One region of the Salaquimonas pukyongi genome, then DNA from elsewhere that is predicted to be linked to it. Evidence: predicted binding sites of a transcription regulator. Region 1 holds the regulator's gene; each other region holds the start of a gene.
The links. The regulator LexA, encoded in region 1, represses DNA repair genes until DNA is damaged. The targets are predictions, from matches to a motif close to TGTTCNNNNTGTGTTCNG.
Positions count from the first base shown of each region.

Region 1 (5,613 bases):
TAGTCCTGACCGGAGTCGACCGGGGAACGGGAAAGTAACCGCCCTTGGTGCGCGGGCGGTGGCCCATATTGCCGCCTTCATATTCGGTGGCCATGTTGGAAGGCAGTTCGGTGCAGTCGAGCTGGAAGCCGGTATTGTAGGGATCGGCGGAAAACCGCACGTCGTCGAAAACGAAGAATTCGGCTTCCGGGCCGACAAAGACCGTGTCACCGATGCCGGAGGCCTTCAGATAGGCTTCCGCCTTCCTGGCGGTGCCGCGCGGGTCGCGGCCATAAGGTTCGCCGGAAACAGGATCGAGCACGTCGCAGAAAATCGCCAGGGTCGACTGGGCAAAGAACGGATCGACATGGACCGTGTCGAGATCGGGCATCAAGGTCATGTCGGATTCGTTGATTGCCTTCCAGCCGGCAATGGAAGAGCCGTCGAACATGATGCCATCGGCAAACATGTCCTCGTCGACAATGCCGGCATCCATGGTGACGTGCTGCATCTTGCCGCGCGGGTCGGTGAAGCGCACGTCAAGGAATTTCACGTCATCGTCCTTGATGCGTTTTAGAATATCAGCTGCTGTGGTCATGATAGCCTCTCTGTAATAGCGCTGGTTGATTGCTGGGCGGACCGGACGGGATGCCCGGTGCCGGGAATTTGAATTCAGATCGCGTCTTCGCCGGTTTCGCCGGTGCGGATGCGGATGACCTGTTCGACCGGGGAGACGAAAATCTTTCCATCGCCGATGCGGCCGGTCTGGGCGGCGTTGCGGATTGCCTCAACGGCCGGCTCCACCTGGCCATCGCCGACCACCACCTCGATTTTCACCTTGGGCAGGAAATCGACGACATATTCGGCGCCGCGGTAAAGTTCGGTATGGCCTTTCTGGCGGCCGAAGCCTTTTGCTTCGGTGACGGTAATGCCCTGCAGGCCCGCCTCCTGCAGCGCCTCCTTCACCTCGTCGAGCTTGAAAGGCTTGATGATCGCCTCGATTTTTTTCATGTACCTCTCCGTCTGTCGCTTCCTTACCGGCGGCCCGCTGCGGCAGGCATGGCCGGAAATTGCAGAAGTGTGTGGCGTTTTTTCAAGATGCCCCTGCAGGCAGATCCTTCGGCGTTGTCCCTGTGGCTTGCTGCCTGCAACGCGAAACCGGCAGTTTCTGTGTGGCAGATGCGGCAGTCAACATCCCTTAAGCATGTTTTGTGCCAGTTTCCGCCGGCGGCAGAAATTTCAGGCGCCGCAGCCGGGAAATCGTCCATCCGAAGCAAGGCATCAAAAATAATCCTTTTGTTTTCAAGCTATTAGGGAAGGCGCATCCTGGCTGGCGTTGTTTTGCGCTGTGGATATTCAGCTTTGCGGCCTGATCATTTTGCGGCCGTCCCATCCAGCCGCCGCCATGGGTGGCCTGCTCGGGTTGGTCTGCCCAAAATTTAGGCAATTGACTGCCTCCATTCGGGCAGGTCAGCCCAAAAATCAGGCACCCCGTTGTTGAGCGCGCCCCGGGATCGCAAGCGGGAAGATGTGGCGGGCGCGAAAGCAGGGGGCGGGCGGTCCCATCCCGGCAATTGTCTTTGCGGGGGTCCGTGCTTGAAATTTGAAGTGGCGACCCCCTTTGCCGCTATCCCCTGTGGCCGGTTAACCCTGCCCATCAACGTTAATGCCATGCATTTGATGCGAATGCGCCTTCAATTTGCTAAAAAGCCTGCGGACAAGGGAAGGTGGCCTTTAACGAAGCCGGCAAAGCCGGAAGGCAAGGCCCCATGCGTTTGATTGCCGTATTTGCGGTATTGCTGTGTATTGGCGTTCTGGCGGGCGTGTTTCCGCCCGGGCTTGCCGTGTTCGGCGTGCCCTACACGGTCATCGCTGGGCTGGTAGCAGCCTCCGGATTTGTTTACGTCCTCTCGCGCAGTTGACCCCCAGGAAACCGATATTCCCGCCCTCATCAGGCGTTGTGCCCCTGGAAAAAACCTGCAGGCCCGTCAGTATTTGCGCACAAGCCCGGCAAGCTTGCCCTGAATGCGGACACGGTCTGCCGGCAGCACTCGGGTTTCATAGGCCGGATTGCACGCTTCCAGCGCAATCTTTCCGTCCTGCCGCCTGAAGCGCTTGAGCGTTGCTTCCTCTTCATCGACCAGCGCGACCACAATGTCGCCGGCATCGGCTGCCGGCGTTTCCTGGATGATGACGGTATCGCCATCAAGAATGCCCGCTTCCACCATCGAATCGCCCTGAACCTCCAGGGCGAAATGGCTGCCCATGCCGATCATGGAGGGCGGCACGGCAAGGTTGCCGGTCACCTGCTGGATGGCGGAGATGGGAACGCCGGCGGCGATGCGGCCCATGAGGGGAACGTCGTAACCGGATGCGGCTTCCTCCATGCCCCGCTGCGGGGCATTGCTTGAGGGGGCATTGCCCGCCTCATCCTTGCCGGAAGAACGGAACCTTGCGGCAATGCCGCCGCGCTGGCTGCCGAACTGGACTTCCGTGACATTGTCAGTGTTGCTGTGGGCGCCAGTGTTGCTGTGGGCGCCCTGGGCAGCGGCGCCGGACAAGCCGCCATCGATGACGCCGAAGCCTTTTGCGGCGCTCGCTGGGGCGGCGCCTCCTGCCGCGCCTCCAACTGAACCCGGGAAAGCCGTCGGGGCGGTTCTCGCCGGGTCATAGCCGTCCGGCAGCTTGATGACCTCCAGCGCACGGGCCCGGTTGGGCAGGCGGCGGATGAAGCCGCGCTCCTCAAGCGCGGTGATCAGGCGGTGAATGCCCGATTTCGACTTCAGCGACAGCGCATCCTTCATCTCGTCAAAGGAAGGGGGAATGCCTTCTTCCTGCAGGCGGGCGTGGATCAGCATCAGCAATTCGTGCTGTTTGCGGGTGAGCATGGCATGACTCCCGTTGGATATCCGCCCGATAATCGAATCTGGCGGTGGAAAATTGCATATCCATAACATGTTCGGCACCTGTTCTGCAAGTGTTCATGCGTTCCTTGCCGCTTTCCGCGGGATTCGACAGGCCGCGTTAAGCGGGCGGGAAGGGGTATGGCGGTATTGTGACAGCGCCGTTTTGCCGCCAATACAGCCTTAAGCATCGGCAGGGAATCGGATATGCAAGAAAAGGTTGTGGACGGGAAGCCGGATTGCAGCTCGTGGGGAGTTTTCTGGCGGTACCGTCCAAGGGGCGTTGTTGGGGTGTGGGCGCAATGAGGAGAGCTTTCTTGCCGGGAGTGGAAGCAGATGTGGCACAGGTGGGTCAAGCAGGCGCTCGGGTGATGCATGGGCGTGCTCCAATGTGGCCTGTTTCGTTGCCTCTTCGGACGGCGGTTCTCCTTCTTGCCGCACTTTTGCTTTCTGTCTGCGGCGAGAGCTGGAACTGGCACCAGAAGCTGACGGTGACAGTGGAAACGCCGCAGGGCGAGAAGTCCGGTTCGGCCGTTCAGCAGGTGACATGGAAAAACGATACGCTCGTTCCCGGTTCGCCGGGCGGGCGGGCCGTCAACGGTTTGCGTGGTGAGGCGGCTGTCGTTGAGCTTGGGAGCGGCCGCTATTTGTTTGCGTTGATCAATGGTGCTGCGACGCTGGCCCAGCATGTTGTTCTCGATCCGGCCATGGCGAAGGCCCCCTTCGAGGAACGTGGTGCAGCGCTGGAACAGGTCGGGCGCAAGGGCACGGTACCGCGCAAATACATCCCGCAACTGGTGACGTTTTCCAACATCGACAATCCGGCGAGCGTCAAGGCGGTTGATCCCGATGATCTCGCCGCGACTTTCGGCCCCGGCTACCGGCTGAAATCGGTCACGCTGGAAATCACCGACGAACCCGTCACCGATGGCGAGGTGGAGAAGGTGCTGGGGTGGCTGAAGGATGTTTGGCCAAACCAGTTGGATGGTCAACGTTACGAGCGAATTGATGCGGCCAATCGGTCTGCGAATTCATTGTCTACGGGCAATTTCACTTCGGAGAGCTTCAAATGAGTATTTCACCTGATCTTATGTACGCCATCCTTTCCATGGACGTATACAATCGCGGTTATGGCGAGGGGATCGAAGGTCTAGGCGGATTGGGAGCTTCAATCGGCACAGCAACCATTACTCAGCAGTCGGACACTGGGGTGAATGACCCTGAAGTCGCCGCCGGATTCTACGCGGTCGCCTATGAGTGGAACGGCGAGACGGTCATTTCCTATCGGGGAACGGACAACGACACTTTCTCTTCCGATCCGGAGAGTGGGGGCAGTGATGTTCTGAATGGCTGGATTTCGGGCGGCGGGTATCCGACCGGCCAGTCGGAATTGGCGTTCGAGTTCTACGAAGCGGCAACCGGCGCCGATGCCTTTGACGGCATTGCCCAGGATGTCACCCTGACCGGCCATTCCCTCGGCGGCGGGCTGGCTGGCTAAAAGCCAATGCATGCGGATCGGAGCGCATATATCCCCTAAACGTATGCTTGACTCTTTCGAGGGTTGGTATCATGTGTAGGGGATGGAACACATCAAAGCCTTTATCAAGGCGGTGGGCGGCAAGTGGTTTATGCTGCCTAGCGCACTCGCTGGGATCATCACAGTCTACAACTTCGTTTCTCCTTCGATTGGGTGGCCGGAGATGAGTTGGTGGGTTGTGATACCAATTGCGCTCGGCCTGATTATCACCTGGGCGGTTGTCGGACTGATAATCACAGTGGTGAAACAGGAAAGGACAATCAGAGAAAGCTGGGAGTTCTTTGATCGATCGGGTCGGCATCTAATCTCTGTAAAAGATGCAATCGAACTAATCATAGAAAGGCTGTCGGGCCAGTGGTCACCCGACTTGGATATTGATGCAAAGCGGAGCAAAGCTGCTGCAAAATTGCGGGAAATCGGTTTTGAGGGGCAAATCCCAATTTGGGGGTATGAAATTATTGAATTGCCGGATCGTTTTCAGGACTTCCGAAAGCAGATACCGTCAAGGTTTTGGGGGGATAACTACATAAAGCTTGACTATGTTTACATAGCGGACTCATCCGAGGACGCGCCGGTCATTCATACTCATGAAGCAGAAGAAGCCAACCTCAATCGGCAAGAGCAGAGAATCTACGGCGATCTAAGAATAAACCGGAAAGCATTGGAGTTGCTATGTCCACCGGAAGATATCTAAGCCTTGAAGAAGCCCGCAAGAAAGGGCTTCTCAAACAGTTCGCCAAGGAACACGACGCGGAAGGCGATGAGGCGGCATTCAACCGCCTCCTAAACGCTATGGCTTGGGGAAAGAAACCAGAAGCAGGGGGAACATCTGATCGGGACGATCCCGAAGATTGAAACGGAACTCGAACTCGCCAAGGTATTTCGGCAGATGCTTTTCAGATACCCAGACATGCGTTCCGTTGACGCCCCGTTTCAACCAGCCCCAGAAAGCTTCAATGGTGTTGGTATGAACCTCGTTATTCGGTCCAGCCGTCCATTCCTTCTTGGAGTGATTGACCGTGCCGTGACGGTATCCGTATTCGGGAAGGTTCTTGAAGGCGCGAGCTTCGTCTGTGGCAATTCTAGCGCCGCGCTGGACAAGGGAAGTGACCGCATTGGCAACGGTATACTCGCGGCGGTTCGGAATGACACGAGTGACCAGATCGCCACCACGCTCCACAACGCCGAGAACAA
Region 1 is NZ_CP019044.1:1,829,107-1,834,719, reverse strand. It holds partial or broken gene glnA (type I glutamate--ammonia ligase) at 1-475, opposite strand, end outside; gene BVL55_RS08955 (P-II family nitrogen regulator) at 652-990, opposite strand; gene BVL55_RS16510 (hypothetical protein) at 1,178-1,426, opposite strand; gene BVL55_RS16505 (hypothetical protein) at 1,749-1,901, shown strand; gene lexA (transcriptional repressor LexA) at 1,968-2,867, opposite strand; gene BVL55_RS08940 (hypothetical protein) at 3,287-3,955, shown strand; gene BVL55_RS08935 (alpha/beta hydrolase family protein) at 3,952-4,380, shown strand; gene BVL55_RS08930 (hypothetical protein) at 4,463-5,113, shown strand; gene BVL55_RS08925 (IS1595 family transposase) at 5,210-5,613, opposite strand, start outside.

Region 2 (5,613 bases), 1.5 Mb from region 1:
ATTTTTAGATGGCAAAACAGACAAAGCCCTTTCTGGTTCTGCAGCTTCGCCCGGAAACCGAAGCCTCCGACAACGAGTTCGAAGCAATTGTCAGAAAATCCGGCTTGCCGCCATCTGCTTTCGATCGCCTGCGGCTGGAACAAAACCCGTTGCCAGGAACATTCTCGCTTGATGACTATGCCGGTGTGATCGTGGGCGGCGGACCGGGTTGCGTTTCCGATCCGCCGGAAGAAAAGTCACCGGTCGAAAAACGCATCGAGGACACCGTGCTGTCTTTGATGCCGGAAATAACAACACGGGATTTTCCCTTCCTTGGCTGCTGCTACGGCATCGGCATTTTGGCGCATCATCTTGGCGCGCCGGTCGCCAAGGGGCGCTACAGTGAACCGGTCAGCGTCACCACCGCCCAGCTTGAAGAGGCGGGGAGCAACGACCCGCTGCTGGCCGGTCTGCCGCAAACCTTCGATGCCTTTGTCGGTCACAAGGAATCGGTGCAGGCCCTGCCGCAAGGCTGCGCCCACCTTGTTTCCTCGCCTGCCTGCCCCTTTCAGATGATTCGTTATGGCAAGAGCGTTTACGCCACGCAGTTTCACCCCGAGGCTGATGGCGATGTCTTTGAATTGCGGATCAACATCTACCGTCATCGCGGCTACTTCGATCCGCAGGAAGCCGACACGCTGATTGAGGCAGCCCACAAGGGTAATCCGCAGCACGCGGCAAAAATCCTGCGCAACTTCGTAGTCCGGTACGGTTGAAACGGGGTGTTTGTCTCCGGCTATGATTGGCGGGGCTTCCCTCGTCCTCCGTCCTTCGACAAGCTCAGGACCCGAGAATGACGAAAGAGGGAACGGCACATTGCATCCGGTCTCACTCCACGACCTTCAACCCGCGGCGGCTGGAGGTTTTTGCACCATCCCGTTTTCCGCTTTCCACGGCTTTGGCCTCGTCGAACTCCAGATCGATGATCCTGGTGCCGCGTTTTGAAACCTTGCCGGAAGAGGTCAGAATCTCGTCAACGTCTTTCTGCGCCTGGCCGAAATGGGTGGCCAGCTTGCGTACCCTTTCGTCGAGCCGCCCGACATCCTCCATCAGCCGGGCCACCTCACCCTGGATGAGATGCGCCTGTTCGCGCATGCGGTGGTCTTTCAGCACCGACTGAATGACCTGGATCGACAGCATCAAGAGCGAAGGCGAAACGATGACGACGCGCGCCCGGTGTGCCTTCTGCACCAGGGTTTCGTGCTTTTCGTGAATCTCGGCGAAAATCGATTCCGACGGCACGAACATGAAGGCGGTGTCCTGGGTCTCGCCCTTGATGAAATATTTCGAGTGGATCGCCTTGAGATGGGTTTCCACATCGCGGCGGAAGGATTGGGCGGCAATCTTCGCCCGCTCCGGCGTTTCCGCATCGCGGATCGCATGATAGCTTTCCAGCGGAAATTTCGCGTCTATGACCAGCGGGGGCGTGTCGTTGGGCATGTGGATGATTGCATCGGGCCGCGAACCGTTAGACAGCGTCGGCTGGAAGGCATAGGCACCCTGGGGCAATCCGTCCTCGACGATCGCCTGCATGCGCGCTTCACCGAAGGCACCCCGCGTCTGCTTGTTGGCAAGAATCGCCTGCAGTTCGACCACCTGTCCGGTCAGCGCCGTGATGTTGGTCTGCGCCGTATCGATGACGGCCAGCCGCTCCTGCAGTTTTGTAAGGCTTTCCTGGGTGTTTTTCGTCGTCTCGGTGATCGACTGGCCGATGCGCCCGGTCATCGATTCCAGCCGCTCATTGACGGTGCGTGCCAGATCCGACTGCCGCGAGGCAAGGTTCTCGTTCATCGCCGTCAGCCGCCCGGTCAATTCATTTTGCGTTGCCACCAGTTCCGCCATGCGGGCTTCGGCTTCCCGCGCCCGTTCGAGCGCTGCCGCTTCGTTGGCTGCCCGGCGTTTCGCAGTCCGCCAGGAAAGCATGGTCCATAGCAGGACGAAAAGGGTCAGCAGGGCGAGCGCGGCAAGTACTACCTCGCCGAAGGTGAAACTCCTCCCGCCAAGAACGAAGAGCGGCGTGGCGAACAGCGCGGTGAAATCAAATCCGTTTTGCGTTTCCATCACCGATGCCTAGCAGATTCGCAGCGCGAAAACGAACAAAAAGAACAAAACAGGAATACCGGGGAGAATTCGCGCCCATTTGGCGCGTTGACGCGGCAGGCCGGAACCCATATCTCAGGCACACATCCATAGAAGACAAGATGCAATGCCCGTCCTTGATATCGTAAACCTGCCGGACCCCATGCTGCGCCGGGTCTCAGCCCCGCTCGAAGGCTTTGATGAACGTCATCAAAAGCTGATTGATGCGATGTTTGAGACCATGTACGAGGCGCCGGGCATCGGCCTTGCCGGCATTCAGGTTGCCTTTCCCTATCGCTTGCTGGTGATGGACTGCGGCGATCCCAGGGACGAGGCCGAGCGTGCCGCGGAACTGGCTGCCTGGGAACAGGCCGTTGCCGAAGCGCAGGAGAAGGGCGAGGAACCGCCGGAGCGCCCGGAGCGCAAGCCGTCGAAAAAAGTTCCCCATGTGCTGATCAACCCGCGGATTGTCGCCGCCAGCGATGCGCTCTCCACCTATGAGGAGGGCTGCCTTTCGATCCCCGAATATTTTGCCGATGTGGAACGTCCCGCTTCGGTGACCATTGAATATACCGACCGCAACGGCAAGCCCGCGGTGATGGAAGCGACTGGCGTTTTGGCGACCTGTGCCCAGCACGAGATCGACCATCTCGACGGAAAACTGTTCATCGACCACATCTCGGCGCTCAAGCGCAACATGGTGGTCAAGAAATTCACCAAGATCGCCAAACAGGAAGGCCGGGACAACGTCTCGCCGCTGGTGTTGTAGACCGATGCCGCTTCGACTTGTCTTTATGGGAACCCCGGAGTTTTCCGTGCCGGTTCTTACCGCGCTGATCGGCCATGGCCATGATATCGTTGCCGTCTATACCCAGCCGCCGCGACCGGCGGGCCGCGGTATGGCAGAAAAAAAATCCCCCATTCACGAAACGGCTGAAGAATTTGCCATTCCGGTTTTTACCCCGAAATCCCTCAAGGGCGAGGCCGAACAGGCCGAATTTGCGGCTCATGAGGCTGATGCAGCGGTGGTTGTTGCCTATGGGTTGATCCTGCCCCGGGCAATCCTCGATGCGCCGTCCCTCGGATGCTGGAACGGCCATGCCTCCCTGTTGCCGCGCTGGCGGGGGGCAGCGCCCATCCAGCGGGCGATCATGGCAGGGGACGAAGAGACAGGCGTCATGGTGATGCGAATGGAGGAAGGCCTCGATACCGGCCCGCTCGCCATGGCCGAGAAAGTGGCGATCGGTCCCGACATGACGGCTGGCGAGTTGCACGATAGGTTGAGCGCCACCTGCGCCGATTTGATGGTTCGCGCCATGGGCGCACTGGAGCGCGGCCAGCTGGATACGGTGCCCCAGGCAGAAGAGGGCGTTACCTATGCCGAAAAAATCGACAAGGCAGAAGCCCGCATTGACTGGTCCGTGCCGGCCCGCCAGGTGCACAATCATGTTCGCGGCCTGTCACCCTTTCCCGGTGCCTGGACGGAATTCGAACTGGGCGGCCAGGAAGCCAAGAAACCGGTGCGAGTAAAGGTTTTGCGCTCGGCGATTGCACGGGGTTCCGGCGCGCCGGGAATGGTGCTGGACGATCAACTGACAATTGCCTGTGGCGAGGGTGCGGTGCGGCTCATGCGTGTCCAGCGCGCCGGCAAGGGCGCACAGGACGCGGCTGAATTCCTGCGCGGCAACCGGGTGGAAAAAGGTTCGGTTCTTTCCTGATGCCCCGCTACAAGCTGATCATAGAGTATGACGGTACACCCTATCATGGCTGGCAGCGGCAGGATGGCTTTTCCTCGGTTCAGCAGGCGCTTGAGGAGGCGATTGCCGAATTCGCCCGCCATCCGGTAACCCTGTTTGCCGCAGGCAGAACCGATGCCGGTGTACACGCGCTCGGTCAGGTCGCCCATGTGGACCTTGAAGCCGAATGGCGCCCGGGAAAAGTCTGCGAGGCCGCAAACGGGCTTTTGAAAATTTCCGGACATCCCGTTTCAGTCCTTGCCTGCGAAACGGTTGCGGCGGAGTTCGACGCCCGTTTCTCCGCCAAACGCCGCCATTACCGCTATGTCATTCTCAACCGCCAGGCCAATCTGACGGTCGATGCCGGCCGTGCCTGGCACGTGAAAAAGCCGCTCGATATCGATGCCATGGATGAGGCGACAAAGGTGTTGGTGGGCCATCACGACTTTACCACTTTCCGTTCCACCGATTGTCAGGCAAAAAATCCCGAGCGCACGCTGGACACCCTCAATGTTCGCCTTGCTGCCGATCGTGGCCCGGGCGGGCGGGAAATAGAGATTGTTACCTCATCGCGCGCCTTCCTGCACAATCAGGTGCGCTCCATGGCCGGTTCACTCAAGCTCGTTGGCGAGGGCAAATGGGGGCCGGATGATCTGCGGGCCGCGCTTGAAGCAAAGGACCGCAAGGCCTGCGGTCCCGTCGCCCCGGCCTGCGGTCTTTATTTCGAGCGGGTGGATTATTAGACACTCGCTAGCCATTGGCCGACTTTGGCCACTGGTCTTCACGCAGCACAGTGCCGGCTTCCAGCAGCGATTTCATGTTCGACAGCACTGCCGGCCAGCCTTCGCGCACGCCCTTGTCCATGTTGGAGCCCGGTTCCAGTTCGCTGTGGGTTACGGTCAGCCGCGTGTCGGGGCCGAGGGCCTCCAACTCATAGGTGACGAGCGAGCGCTTTGCTGGATCTCCCGCTTCGGATTCGAAGGCCCAGCTCCACACCATTCTGGCCGGCGGGTTCATTTCGATAACGTGGCCTTTTGTATCCACCTTGCCGCTGCCGTCCGCGCGTATGTGCTCCCAGGGCGCGCCTTTCTTCCAACTTGAAACGTTTTCATGGCCCCAATAGCGCCGTGTGAACTCGCCATCGATCAGGGCATTCCAGACCGTGTCCACATCAGCACGGATAAATATCACATAGACGAAATCCGGGGCGCAGGTTTTGCCGGTTGAGGCCCGGGTTTCAAAATCGGAGCTTGTGTGTTCAGCCATGGCGTTTGTGTTTCCTGTTCTGAAGATCGGTTTCGCATTGGGTTTTGAGATCGGCCAGCGCTTCAAGACGCGCATCCTCGAACTTGCCGACCCAGCGATGCACGATCTCGGAAATCGGCACCGGGTTGAGGAAATGACGCTTGCAGCGGCCGTCCCACTGGGTGGTAACAAGATTGGCGCGCTCCAGTATGGCCAGATGCTTGGCAATGCCCTGCCGTGACATGGACGCGCCCGCCGACAACTCATTCAGCGTTTGACCGCGCTTTTCGTAAAGACAGTCCAGCAACCGGCGACGGGTGGGATCGGCTAGCGCCTGAAACAAATCACTCATGCAGTCATTATGCAACCAAATGGTTGCATGTCAAGCAGGGTGAATTTCCCGCTGCTAAAAGGGGCCATAGTCGGAAAGTCTGAAGATCAGCAGGCCGGGTGTCAGCCTTTGACTGCCAGATAGCCGCCAATGCACACGAAAAAGCCGCCGGTCAGGAGCTTG
Region 2 is NZ_CP019044.1:288,924-294,536, forward strand. It holds gene recR (recombination mediator RecR) at 1-8, shown strand, start outside; gene BVL55_RS01510 (glutamine amidotransferase) at 9-755, shown strand; gene BVL55_RS01515 (DNA recombination protein RmuC) at 868-2,100, opposite strand; gene def (peptide deformylase) at 2,246-2,887, shown strand; gene fmt (methionyl-tRNA formyltransferase) at 2,892-3,836, shown strand; gene truA (tRNA pseudouridine(38-40) synthase TruA) at 3,836-4,597, shown strand; gene BVL55_RS01535 (SRPBCC family protein) at 4,605-5,120, opposite strand; gene BVL55_RS01540 (ArsR/SmtB family transcription factor) at 5,113-5,451, opposite strand; gene BVL55_RS01545 (LysE family translocator) at 5,553-5,613, opposite strand, start outside.
Region 2: BVL55_RS01515 (DNA recombination protein RmuC) is a predicted target of LexA. The motif match lies at 2,141-2,158, and genes of this name have one in related genera.

Region 3 (5,613 bases), 870 kb from region 1:
TGTCTTCCGTCTTGCGCTCCAGCCGCACCGCATCGCTTTCCTCCACAAACTCGACTTCACTGCCCGGCCCAATGCCGAGGCGCTCGCGAATATGCTTTGGAATCGTAACCTGACCCTTTTCGGTTACGCGCATGGCAGTGCTCCGTACAAAGTAATACCTGCTTGGTATTACTTTCACAGAGAATAGAACAAGTCAAGAACAAACAACGTTGCCTTGTTACAAGACAGCGCTCGTTTCCCCAGCCAAGAGCCGGATTTCACCGATCAACCGGTCACGGCTTTCCGTGAGCCCCTTATAGGCAAGCTGCGCCGCATCAAGCTGCTCAAGGGAAGTGATGAACCCCTGGCAAATCCGGTCACGCTCCGGATGATTTCCAAGCGCTTCGAACGGGTCTACATCAATCCGTGTGGTAAAGAGAATGTCGCCGCTTTGCGGCAGTTTGCGCAGGGTCTGATATTCCGTCCGCAAAAAGATACCGGCATCAAAATCGCGCTTTTTGAGATGCTCGGCCGTCCGGTCATCATGAAACAATTCATCATCGGAATAGACCGACCAGTTCATCCGCCGCACCGGCTGTTCGACAACCAACTGATCGAAGATACGCTCGATCAGCATGGCATTGCGCGTGCCGGCAGCAAAGCCAGGTACCGGCGCATGAACATCCGCAATCACCTTGCCGAATTTCTCCATCAGCGACCAGGAGGAGGGAAAACACAGCGAAGCTGCCGCCAGCCGCCAGCCGACATCGCCCTTTCGCATCAGCACCAGATCTTCCTGTACCAGTTTCGATGCCGTTTGCAGCGGGGGCTCGTCTTCCAAAAGAAAAACCGTGTGGGTCCCGGCGCGAACCTCATTATCGCTGATAATGTGCGTATCGCGGTGATGCTCGCTCAAATGATCAAGCAACAGCGAAAGCACTTCCACCTGGGCTGGCTGTGTATCGCTTTCGGCTGCAAACACCTTGCCGGGATAGCGCTCACGCAACCGGGCCTTTTCATCAAGATAGGCATCAAGCTGATCGTCGACTTCCAGCCACTGCGCAAGATCGAGCGGCGCAAGCCCGATGCGAAACAGCGGATGGGAACCATCGTAGGGGGTATGCTTCATGAAATGCTTCGACCGAAATTACAGCGCTGCGACCCGGCGCGCCAGTGCCGCCGCACCGCGATTATTGGCATGGCAGATGGCGATTGCCAATGCATCCGCGGCATCATCGCTGTCAAAGTGCGCCTTTGGAAGCAGCGTGGAGACCATCATGCGAATTTGCCGCTTGTCGCCATGGCCGGTGCCGATCACCGTTTTCTTGACGGCATTCGGCGCATATTCTGAAACCGGCAGGCCTGCCAAGGCCGGCACCAGCATGGCTACGCCCCGCGCCTGCCCCAGTTTCAGCGTGGCAGAGGCATCGCGATTGACAAAGGTCGCCTCCACCGCCGCTTCCTGCGGCAGATAGGTGTGCAAGGCGGAGGACAGTCCGTCATGCAATTGGCAAAGTCTGGAAGCAAGCGCCAGCTTGGCATCGGATTTTACCGTGCCGGCAGCGACAAACCGCAGCGATGAACCCGTTACGTCAATAATGCCCCAGCCGGTGAACCGAAGCCCCGGATCAATGCCGGCAATGCGAATCGTTTCCGTCATTCGTGCACTTTAGCCCCTTTAAGCTCATCCTGCATCGAAAATGTGAACAAAACAGAAACAACCAATCGCCATCTGGCCACAGATTTCCTGCCTGTTTGGGCATGTTGCTTCGCGCCGTACCTGCCTACTGATGTCGTATGATGGCGCAATTGGCCGATCTTTATGCGTATTACGGTTACCAGATCATCCTGGCGGCCTGTCTGATTGCCGGTCTGGTTCGCGGCTTTTCCGGCTTTGGCACATCGATGATCCTCATGCCGGTCATTGCCGCCATTTATTCACCGCAGACAGCGGTTGTACTGGTGTTTTTGATCGACGCCACGGTTGCATTGCCGGTCGTCATTCCCGAGTTCCGGCGGGTTGAATGGAGAAGCCTGCTTCCCGGCTTTGCCGGTTTCCTGGTCATTCTGCCCGTCGGCCTTGCCGTGCTGAAATTCGGCGATCCTGTTGCCCTGCGCTGGGCACTGGCCTTTCTGATTTCCCTTTCAGTAGCCATTTTGTGGTCCGGCTGGCGCTATGAAGGCCCCCGAAGCCGAACGGTCGAAGTTCTTGTCGGCGGCGTTGCCGGCTTTACAGGCGGCGCTTGCGGCCTGCCCGGTCCGCCCGCAATCGTCTACTGGATGGCGGCTCGGCTGAAGGCTGCCATCGTGCGGGCAAACACCATGGTATTCCTCTACCTGACCGATTGCGCGCTGGGCCTGGGCCTCTTCCTGTCTGGCATTCTCACCGTGGACGGGCTGATCAAGGGGGCCGGCGCCATGCCCTTCTATCTTGCCGGGCTGCTTATCGGTGCCCGGCTTTTCGGCAGGTCGGGCGAGATTGCCTATCGCCGTGTTGCCTTCATCATCATCCTTGCAGCCGCCATCACCTCCCTGCCGGCCTTTGACACTGTGCTGCGCTAGATGTGGAGTCTCATAAGGTTGTTCACGCCGCCTCCCCGGCATCTGGCAGTTTGCCCGCCGGCTGAACCAGCGAAAGCCCCACAAGCATCAGCGCAACTGCCAGCCAGACCCAGGGCGAATAGCTCTCGCCTAAAAACACAATCGAATTGGTAATGCCGGCCAGCGTCACCACGTAGGAAATCTGCGCTGTAAACACCACACCCGCAAATCCCACCAGCCAGATATAGCCCGTATAGGCAACAAGGTGGGCAATCGCCGTTCCCAGCATCGCCCATTCAGGTGCCTGCCATGGTTTGAAAAGATCGATCCACTGTCCGCTTACAACCGTCAGCGGCGTTATGAAAACAAGTCCGATGACCGACGCTCCCCAAAGCGCAGCAAGCGGATTCAGCCGCCGCGGCGCCTGCATGGCAACGTAATTGCCTTCAATGCCGTAACAAAATGGCGCAATCAGCGCGACGAACACCCAGATCGCGAGCCCCGCTGCGGGCAGGCTTGCCTCCGGCAATGCAATCAGCAGCATGGCGGAGACGCCAAGCACGATACCCAGCGAGCGCGACAGGCGGAACCGTTCATTGCCCAGCAATAGCGCGATGATAAGCGAGAACATCGGAACGGTCGTGATGACCACCGCCATGATGCCAGCCGGCAACCGCGCCGCCGCCAGATAGCCGAACGAATTGGGCAGCACAGTGCCGATCAGCGCGATGCCGGTATAAAAAACCAGATGGCGCCGGTCGATCGGCACCGCGATCCGCTTTGCCGCAATAACCGCCCCCAGCAGCACAACCGCATAGAAAAACTGCCAGAAGATGAGGCCAAAAGGCTGATAACCGGTGGAAACGGCAACCTTTGTAAGCGGCTGCGTGGCACCCCAGGCACAGCCGAAAACCAGCAGGGCGGCAAAGGCAAGCAGTGTGCGGGAACGCTCAGGCATCCTGCCAACGGTCACGCGGACAGCTTTTCCATCTCCTCATCGGAAATGTCGAAATTGGCAAACACGTTCTGGACGTCGTCATCTTCCTCCAGCGCCCCTACCAGCTTCATAAGCGTGCCGGCCTTTTCACCGTCAACAGGCGTCAGGTTCTGCGGCTTCCAGATGAGATTGACCGATTCGGCCTCGCCCAGGCTTTCCTCCAGCGCTTTGGAAACGTCGCCGACATCTTCGAAAGCACACAGAATGGTGTGGCCTTCCTCCTCATCGCTTTCCACATCCTCGGCGCCAGCCTCGATCGCCGCCTCCATCACCGCGTCCTCGGACCCGGCAGAAAAGGGATATTTGATCTCGCCCTTGCGGTCGAACATAAAGGAGACCGAGCCGGTTTCACCAAGCGCCCCGCCAAACTTGGTAAAGGCTGCCCGCACATTGGAAGCTGAACGGTTGAGATTGTCGGTCAGGCACTCCACGATGACGGCAACGCCGCCGGGCCCGTACCCTTCATAGCGAATCTCCTTGTAGTCCTCGCCGTCACCGCCCGCACCCTTGTTCATGGCCCGCTGGATGTTGTCCTTGGGCATGGACTGGCCCTTGGCGTTCTGGATCGCCAGACGCAGACGCGGGTTCATGTCCGGGTCGGTCACACCGCCGCCCATTTTCACCGCCACGGTGATTTCCTTCGACAGGCGCGAAAACAGTTTCGAGCGGGCGGCATCCGCACGCCCTTTCTTGTGCATGATGTTCTTGAATTTCGAATGGCCGGCCACGGCGCACCTCACAGACCTTGATTACACAACTCAGGTTTGCTGGAACGCGAAAAACCTGATTTGGGGGACAAAAGCTGTCCGCAGAACCGTTGTCACGTTTTGCCTGAAAGCTCAAACGGTCCACGATGAAAAACCGCGGCGCTTATAAACGCCAAACCCGTTCCGCGTCCAGACAACAACAGGAAGAAGACAATTGGCCGGCTCACAATCCCTTCCACCCCTGCCCTGGCACGGCGGCTGCCAGTGCGGACAGGTGCGTTACACCCTCACGGACTTTCCCCTGACTCTCTACGCATGCCATTGCACCGAGTGCCAGAAACAGTCCGCCAGCATGCACGGTCTTTCCCTGCTGTCGCGGCGCAATGCGCTTGAACTCACCGGAGACCTGAAAATCTGGGCGCGGCAGACCGACTCGGGAAACACCACCAATTGCCATTTCTGCCCGCAATGTGGCACCCGGGTTTTCCACCAGGGTACCCACCGCAAAGACCCCGAGGCCGTGGTCAGCATCAAGGGCGGCTCGCTCGACAACATCCGCCTTCTGGAGTCTGTCGGTCACATCTGGCTGAAATCGGCCCAGGCAGGCTTCCGGGCCGATCCGCAAGCCTTGCGTTTTGAGGGGCAACCGGAGAGCTACGAGCCGCTTCACCAGGCTTTTGCCAGCCGGTACCGGCAGGCCATGCCGGATGACGGTTGAAAACTATCTGACATTTTGTCCATACTCGGAGGCCGGGAACCATTTGACATGCCGAGACCGCCTCCCATGCTGCATACCGTACTTGCCCGCTTAAAATTTACTGGCCGCAGCCCTGCCGGCATCCTGATCGCGGCCGCGCTGGCCACAGTGTTGTTTGGAGCCCCTGCTGCCAAAGCCAACCAGTCCTTTGTCCCCAAACGGCCCGGCGAAGTCATCTTCCTGCGCGGCCTGGCCAACATCTTTTCGCTCGGTCTGGACACATTGTCGGAGGAACTCAGGAGATACGGTGTCTACAGCTACGTGCACAATCACAAGGACTGGGACAAAATAGGCCAGCAGCTCATCGCCAAGAGCCGCAAGGGAAAATTGACCTATCCCATTGTCATCATCGGACACTCCCTGGGTGCCGGGGCATCGCCCAAACTGGCGACCATGATCGGCCAAGAGGGAATTGCCGTGCAGTACATGGTGATGCTTGATGCCGTGGAACCCCTGCCGGTGACGAATTACGTTGAAGACGCCATCAACTACTATCTGCCCAAGCGGCGCGGCCAGAACCTGATTACCGCCTCAAAGGACTTCGAAGGCGCCTACAAGAACGTCAACGTCAAGGAGCGCTTGCAGGGCATCGACCACTTCAACATCGATGAAAACGAAATCCTGCGCGGTCA
Region 3 is NZ_CP019044.1:2,699,250-2,704,862, forward strand. It holds gene BVL55_RS16285 (AbrB/MazE/SpoVT family DNA-binding domain-containing protein) at 1-133, opposite strand, end outside; gene BVL55_RS12915 (heme-dependent oxidative N-demethylase family protein) at 218-1,108, opposite strand; gene ruvC (crossover junction endodeoxyribonuclease RuvC) at 1,127-1,639, opposite strand; gene BVL55_RS12925 (sulfite exporter TauE/SafE family protein) at 1,777-2,541, shown strand; gene BVL55_RS12930 (DMT family transporter) at 2,564-3,478, opposite strand; gene BVL55_RS12935 (YebC/PmpR family DNA-binding transcriptional regulator) at 3,490-4,245, opposite strand; gene BVL55_RS12940 (GFA family protein) at 4,439-4,942, shown strand; gene BVL55_RS12945 (thioesterase domain-containing protein) at 4,991-5,613, shown strand, end outside.
Region 3: ruvC (crossover junction endodeoxyribonuclease RuvC) is a predicted target of LexA. The motif match lies at 1,682-1,699, and genes of this name have one in related genera.

Region 4 (5,613 bases), 1.6 Mb from region 1:
AGTGGAGTTCACAGACAATGATCGGGTGAAGGCAATGGCGCTCAAAGTCGGGGTCCAGATGGACCACATTTCAACGATTTCCATCGAAGGCGATTCGACCTTCGCTCTGTGTCTGGAGGCCAAGGCGCGCGGGCATGAACTGTTTCACTTCACCCCGGACCGGCTGCAACTGCGCGGCGGCAGCCTGTCAGCGGAAATCGAGGCGCTCGATGTACGTGACGTCAAGGAAGATCATTTCACCCTGGGCCAGCAGGCACTGACCGACCTGTCATCGCTCGACGTCGTTTTGCTGCGCCAGGACCCGCCATTCGACATGAGCTATATCACCAACACGCATCTGCTGGAACGCGTGCATCCAAAAACGCTGGTGGTCAACGATCCGCGTGCCGTGCGCAACGCGCCGGAGAAAATCCTGGTCATGGAATTTGCCGATCTGATGCCGGAAACACTTATCACCAGGGACTTTGCCGCGATCCGGCGCTTTCGTGATGAATTCGGCGACATCATCATCAAGCCGCTTTACGGCAATGGCGGTGCGGGGGTTTTCCGGCTGGCCGAAGGGGACCAGAATCTCTCCTCCCTGCTGGAAATGTTCGACGGTCTTTACCGTGAACCCTTCATTGCCCAGCGCTATCTGAAGGATGTGCGCAAGGGCGACAAGCGCATCATCCTCGTCGATGGCGAGCCGGTGGGCGCCCTCAACCGGGTGCCGGCAGAAGGCGACGCCCGCTCCAACATGCATGTTGGCGGCATTGCCGAACATGCGGAGCTGACAGCGCGGGAGAAGGAAATCTGTGCCCGCATTGGCCCCCGCCTGAAGGAGGAAGGCTTCATCTTCGTCGGCATTGATGTGATCGGAGACTGGATGACGGAGATCAATGTCACGTCGCCAACCGGTATTCGCGAGGTGAAGCGGTTTTCCGGTACCGATGTTGCAGCACTGATCTGGGATGCAATTGAAAAGAGAAAATGAAAAAACTGTCCACAGTCGTGTTTTGTATCCTGCTGGCCTGCGCCGGCATCATCACCCCCGCCTTCAGCGGCAAGGCTTTCGCCTTTTTTGACCGCAGCGATCCTGATCGCATCATGCGGCAGGCGGAGCTGATGCGCCGTCAGGGGAAATACCCCGTTTCCCTGTCCTGCCGGGCCGGCCAGCCCGAAGGCCCGTTTGCGCCGATTGTCAGAATTGACTGGCAGGAAAACACCGCCAACGTTGAATGGGAATTGCATGTCTACAAGGGGCAGCTTGAAGTTCCCCCAAGCGCCGGCGCCGACTGGAAAAAAGTGGTGCGCCTGGTGCTTCCCACAGGATCGGACCGGTTTTACTGCCTGCTCTACTACAAGCGGTAGAAAGAACTTGCATTGTCGTCGTTTTTTGCGCACCAAAAACAAGGATGCCGTGCGGCAACCTGGTTACATCTTCAACCTGAAACTAAATTTCCAAATCTGAATCATGAGTATAGTGGGGAAATTCTCTGTGAAACGGTTTTCAATTCTTCCCGGGTTTCTGATTGCTACAGTTCTGACGGCTTTGCTTGCCGATGTTGGGGGGCAAGCGCAGGCAGCCAATCCCTATATGTCTCAGGACAAGGTGATGCGGGTCGCCAGGCAGATGCAAAAGAAGGGAAAAATTCCAACAAATTTGCAGTGCACAGTGGACCGTTCAAAACGTTATCTAAATCCCCAGATAAAAATCGAATGGAAAGACAATAACCGCAATATCGAGTGGTATCTCAATGTCTATAAAGGCCAATTGGAATTCAAGCCAAACGACATAGGAAACTGGAAGCGTATTTCGCGCACGGTTATTCCGCTTCGCAGTACCAAGTTTTTCTGTCTGCTCTACTACAAGCGGTAAAGGCGCCCTGCTGTCAGGATCGCCTGCAGCGGCAAAGGAAAGAACAAAAAAAGAACAAAGACTTGACTCCCGGCGAGAATCCTGCCTAAGGTTGCAGGCATAGGATTGCAATCGTCCGGGTTGAAGCCTGCATTAGCAGCCAAACTGCTGTCCCGGATAACCCACCGCCCGCAATCGGATATCATGCGTGCTGCCCTGTATTGCCAACGGGCAAGGCGGCACTGCTTTGCTGGAGGCGGGAGATGGTCTCACGGGTTCAGACGGTTGCCTTTCACGGTATTGAGGCGGTGCCGGTCGACGTTCAGGTCATGGTTGCCCCTGGCCAGTTGCAGATGCCCATTGTGGGCCTGCCCGACAAGGCGGTTGCGGAGAGCCGCGAACGGGTGAAGTCGGCACTGCATGCTTCCGGCCTCGCCATGCCGCCCAAGCGGGTGACGGTCAATCTGGCGCCGGCGGACCTGCCGAAAGAGGGCAGCCATTTCGATCTGCCGATCGCGCTGGGATTAATGGCAGCGCTCGGCGCCATTCCCTCCGATGTGCTGGACCGGTATGTGGTGATGGGGGAACTTTCCCTTGATGGCACGCTGATGCCCGTTGCCGGCGCTCTGCCTGCGGCCATCGGCGCCAACGCCCTCGGCAAGGGGCTGATCTGTCCGGCCGCCAGCGGGCAGGAAGCAGCCTGGGCCGATCCTGACATGGAGGTTCTTGCTCCCCGCAGCCTGATCGGGCTTGCCAATCACTTTCGTGGAACACAGGTGCTTTCCCGGCCCAAACCGGGCATTCGCGAACCGGCTGCAAGCCTGCCCGATCTTGCTGAAATTCGGGGCCAGGAAACCGCCAAGCGGGCACTGGAGATCGCCGCTGCCGGCGGCCACAACCTGTTGATGGTCGGACCGCCAGGCGCGGGCAAGTCCATGCTTGCAGAAAGACTTCCCGGCATCCTGCCAAGACTTGCGCCCAGGGAACTGCTGGAAATCTCGATGATCCGGTCAATTGCCGGCGAGTTGGCGGAAGGCCGGCTCTCCGACCGCCGCCCCTTCCGCGCACCGCACCATTCCGCGTCCATGGCAGCCATGGTGGGCGGTGGCCTGCGCGCCCGCCCCGGCGAAGTGTCCTTGGCCCATAACGGTGTGCTGTTTCTTGATGAACTGCCGGAGTTTACGCCGCAGGTTCTCGATTCCCTGCGCCAGCCGCTGGAAGCGGGCGAGGCTGCCATTGTGCGCGCCAATTACCGGGTTACCTATCCCTCGCGTTTTCAGCTCATCGCGGCCATGAATCCCTGCCGCTGCGGCATGGCGGGTGAGCCTGGCCACACCTGCCGCCGCGGCGAACGCTGCGCCACCGACTATCAGGCACGGGTCTCCGGCCCGTTCATGGACCGGATTGATCTGCGCATCGAAGTGCCGGCGATCTCCGCTGCCGACATGATGACGACCGGCGGGGGCGAGGAAAGCGCCATGGTCGCACGGCGCATCGAGACAGCCCGCAAATGCCAGGCCGAGCGCCTTGATGCCTTGCTCAAACGCTCTGCCGGCGACAGTGACCTTGCCCGCAAATTGAACCTGCACCGGGGCATCCCGGCCCAGAAGACCAATGCCGCGCTCGGTTCGGCGGTAACGGAACTGATTGCAGCGCCCGATGAAGCCGGCGCAAAATTGCTGCGAGATGCCGCCGAAACCATGCGGTTCTCCGCCCGCGGTTATCATCGCATTCTCAAGGTGGCCCGCACCATTGCGGACCTCGACGGAGCTGAAACCGTCGGCCGCATTCATCTGGCCGAGGCAATTGCCTATCGAACCTTGAACGAGCGTCCGGCGCTCGCTGCGTAACCTGCTGAAACCCGCTTTTGCCCCGATAGCCGAGGGGCCGGGCAGCCAGGCTGTTTTCCTGACGCCGGAGCCGCTCTTTCGCGTATGGCCTCCCGGTGGGCGTTTACCATGTCTTTCAAGCAAATCTTCAGCCTGTTGTGACAGGATCAGGGCAGGAATTGCATGCCGGGAACAAGGGAACGCCGGATGGGCGCGAACGAACGCCAAAAGGACGCGGCGGCACCGCAGAAAAAGCACGCCGAAGACCGCCGGGGCTCGGCCGCAGGCGCTTCGCCTGACGGCATGGAATTTGCGCATGCTGAAAATCGGCCGCAAGCTTCCAAGGCCCGCTTCCGGCGGGGCAGACGCCAAAGGCCGGCGCTGACCGCAGGCCTTTCCCGTCGACCTGTAGCCTTTGTCGCAAACCATGCGCTCCCGCTTTTCATCATCTGCTCTGCGGGTCTTTTTGCCTTCCTGGCCCCGTTCGGATCACCTGCTGCCATCGCTGTCATGGGATTTGCCGGTGTTTTGGCTTGCCTGGTTCAAAGCCGCCAGCGCGCAGAAGGCGCGGACATCGCTGCCATGCGTTCGCGCTTCGAGGAACTGGAAGATAAGGCCTGGGAGCTTTCTGAAAGCGAGGAACGCTACCGCACGATCACCGATGCCTTCGGCGATCTTGTCGCCATACGCGATCACGGCAACAGGATCCTGTCCTGCAACGCTGCTTATGCTGCAAGTCTGGGGACTACTCCGGAAGAAATTATTGCCGGCAACCGATTGCCCGCAATGGATGAAAGCGGGCCCGCGCAGGAAGAAGCAACTGGATTTCCCGCCCGGCTTGTCCGCCAGGGCGAGCGGACCGAACTGGTCATCGACACGCCCGATGGCCGCAAATGGTATCACTGGCTGGACCTGCCGGTACGCGGCGGCAATGGCGGTAAAAGTGCCATTCTTTCCGTCGCCCGCGACATCACCTCCTTCAAGCGCTCCACCGAACTTGATGCCGAGGCGCGAAAGCAGGCCGAACAGGCAAACCGTGCCAAGTCGCGTTTTCTTGCCATGGCAAGCCACGAAATGCGCACGCCCCTGAACGGTATTATCGGCATGTCGAAACTGCTCGGCACAACCCCTCTGACGCCGGAGCAGCACAACTATACCGAGGCGCTCAGGCGTTCGGGCCAGTCGCTGCTCACTCTCATCGAAGGCATGCTGGATCTTACGACCATCGAGGCGGGCCGCTTTGCCCTCAAGCCGCAGCGCTTCGCCCTGCGCGCCATGCTGGAGGATACGCTTGAACTGCTCCATTACCAGGCGGCGGAAAAAGACCTCGGCCTCGGCCTGTATGTGGCACCCGATGTGCCCGAAGAGATCGAAGCTGATGGTGAGCGGTTGCGCCAGGTGCTGATCAATCTTGTCGGCAATGCCATCAAGTTCACGCAAAGCGGCGGCGTGGCCGTTGAATGCGGGATTGGCGTTGCCGGTGGGCGGAAAACCCTGGTCCTGCGCATCCGTGACACCGGCCCCGGCCTGTCGGAGCAGAACCGTGCCCGCATCTTCCGCGAGTTTGAGCAGGTGGAAGATAACAATGCCCGCTCTGCCGGAGGGGCGGGGCTGGGCCTTGCCATCTCCCGGGCCCTGGCCGAACAGTTCGGCGGCACACTGGAATTGCAGGAAACCGGGGGTCAGGGGTCGGTTTTTGCCTTCACCCTTCCGCTTGAACAGAGCAGTGACACGGCTCACCGGGCATCCCTTGAAGGCCGCCGGATTGCCCTTGTGATGGAAAATCCAGTCGAAAGGGATTGCCTTTCCCGCACCTTGCAGGACATGGGTGCCAGCGTGCCGGTGTCCGAAACGAAGCTTAGCGGATGCGATACGGTTCTGGTGGACGGGGAAACAGCAGGGCAGGTGCTGAAAACCGTTCAAGCGTTTGACCATGAAGACAGGCCG
Region 4 is NZ_CP019044.1:216,766-222,378, forward strand. It holds gene gshB (glutathione synthase) at 35-973, shown strand; gene BVL55_RS01150 (hypothetical protein) at 970-1,350, shown strand; gene BVL55_RS01155 (hypothetical protein) at 1,478-1,858, shown strand; gene BVL55_RS01160 (YifB family Mg chelatase-like AAA ATPase) at 2,101-3,687, shown strand; gene BVL55_RS01165 (PAS domain-containing hybrid sensor histidine kinase/response regulator) at 3,874-5,613, shown strand, end outside.
Region 4: BVL55_RS01160 (YifB family Mg chelatase-like AAA ATPase) is a predicted target of LexA. The motif match lies at 1,898-1,915, and genes of this name have one in related genera.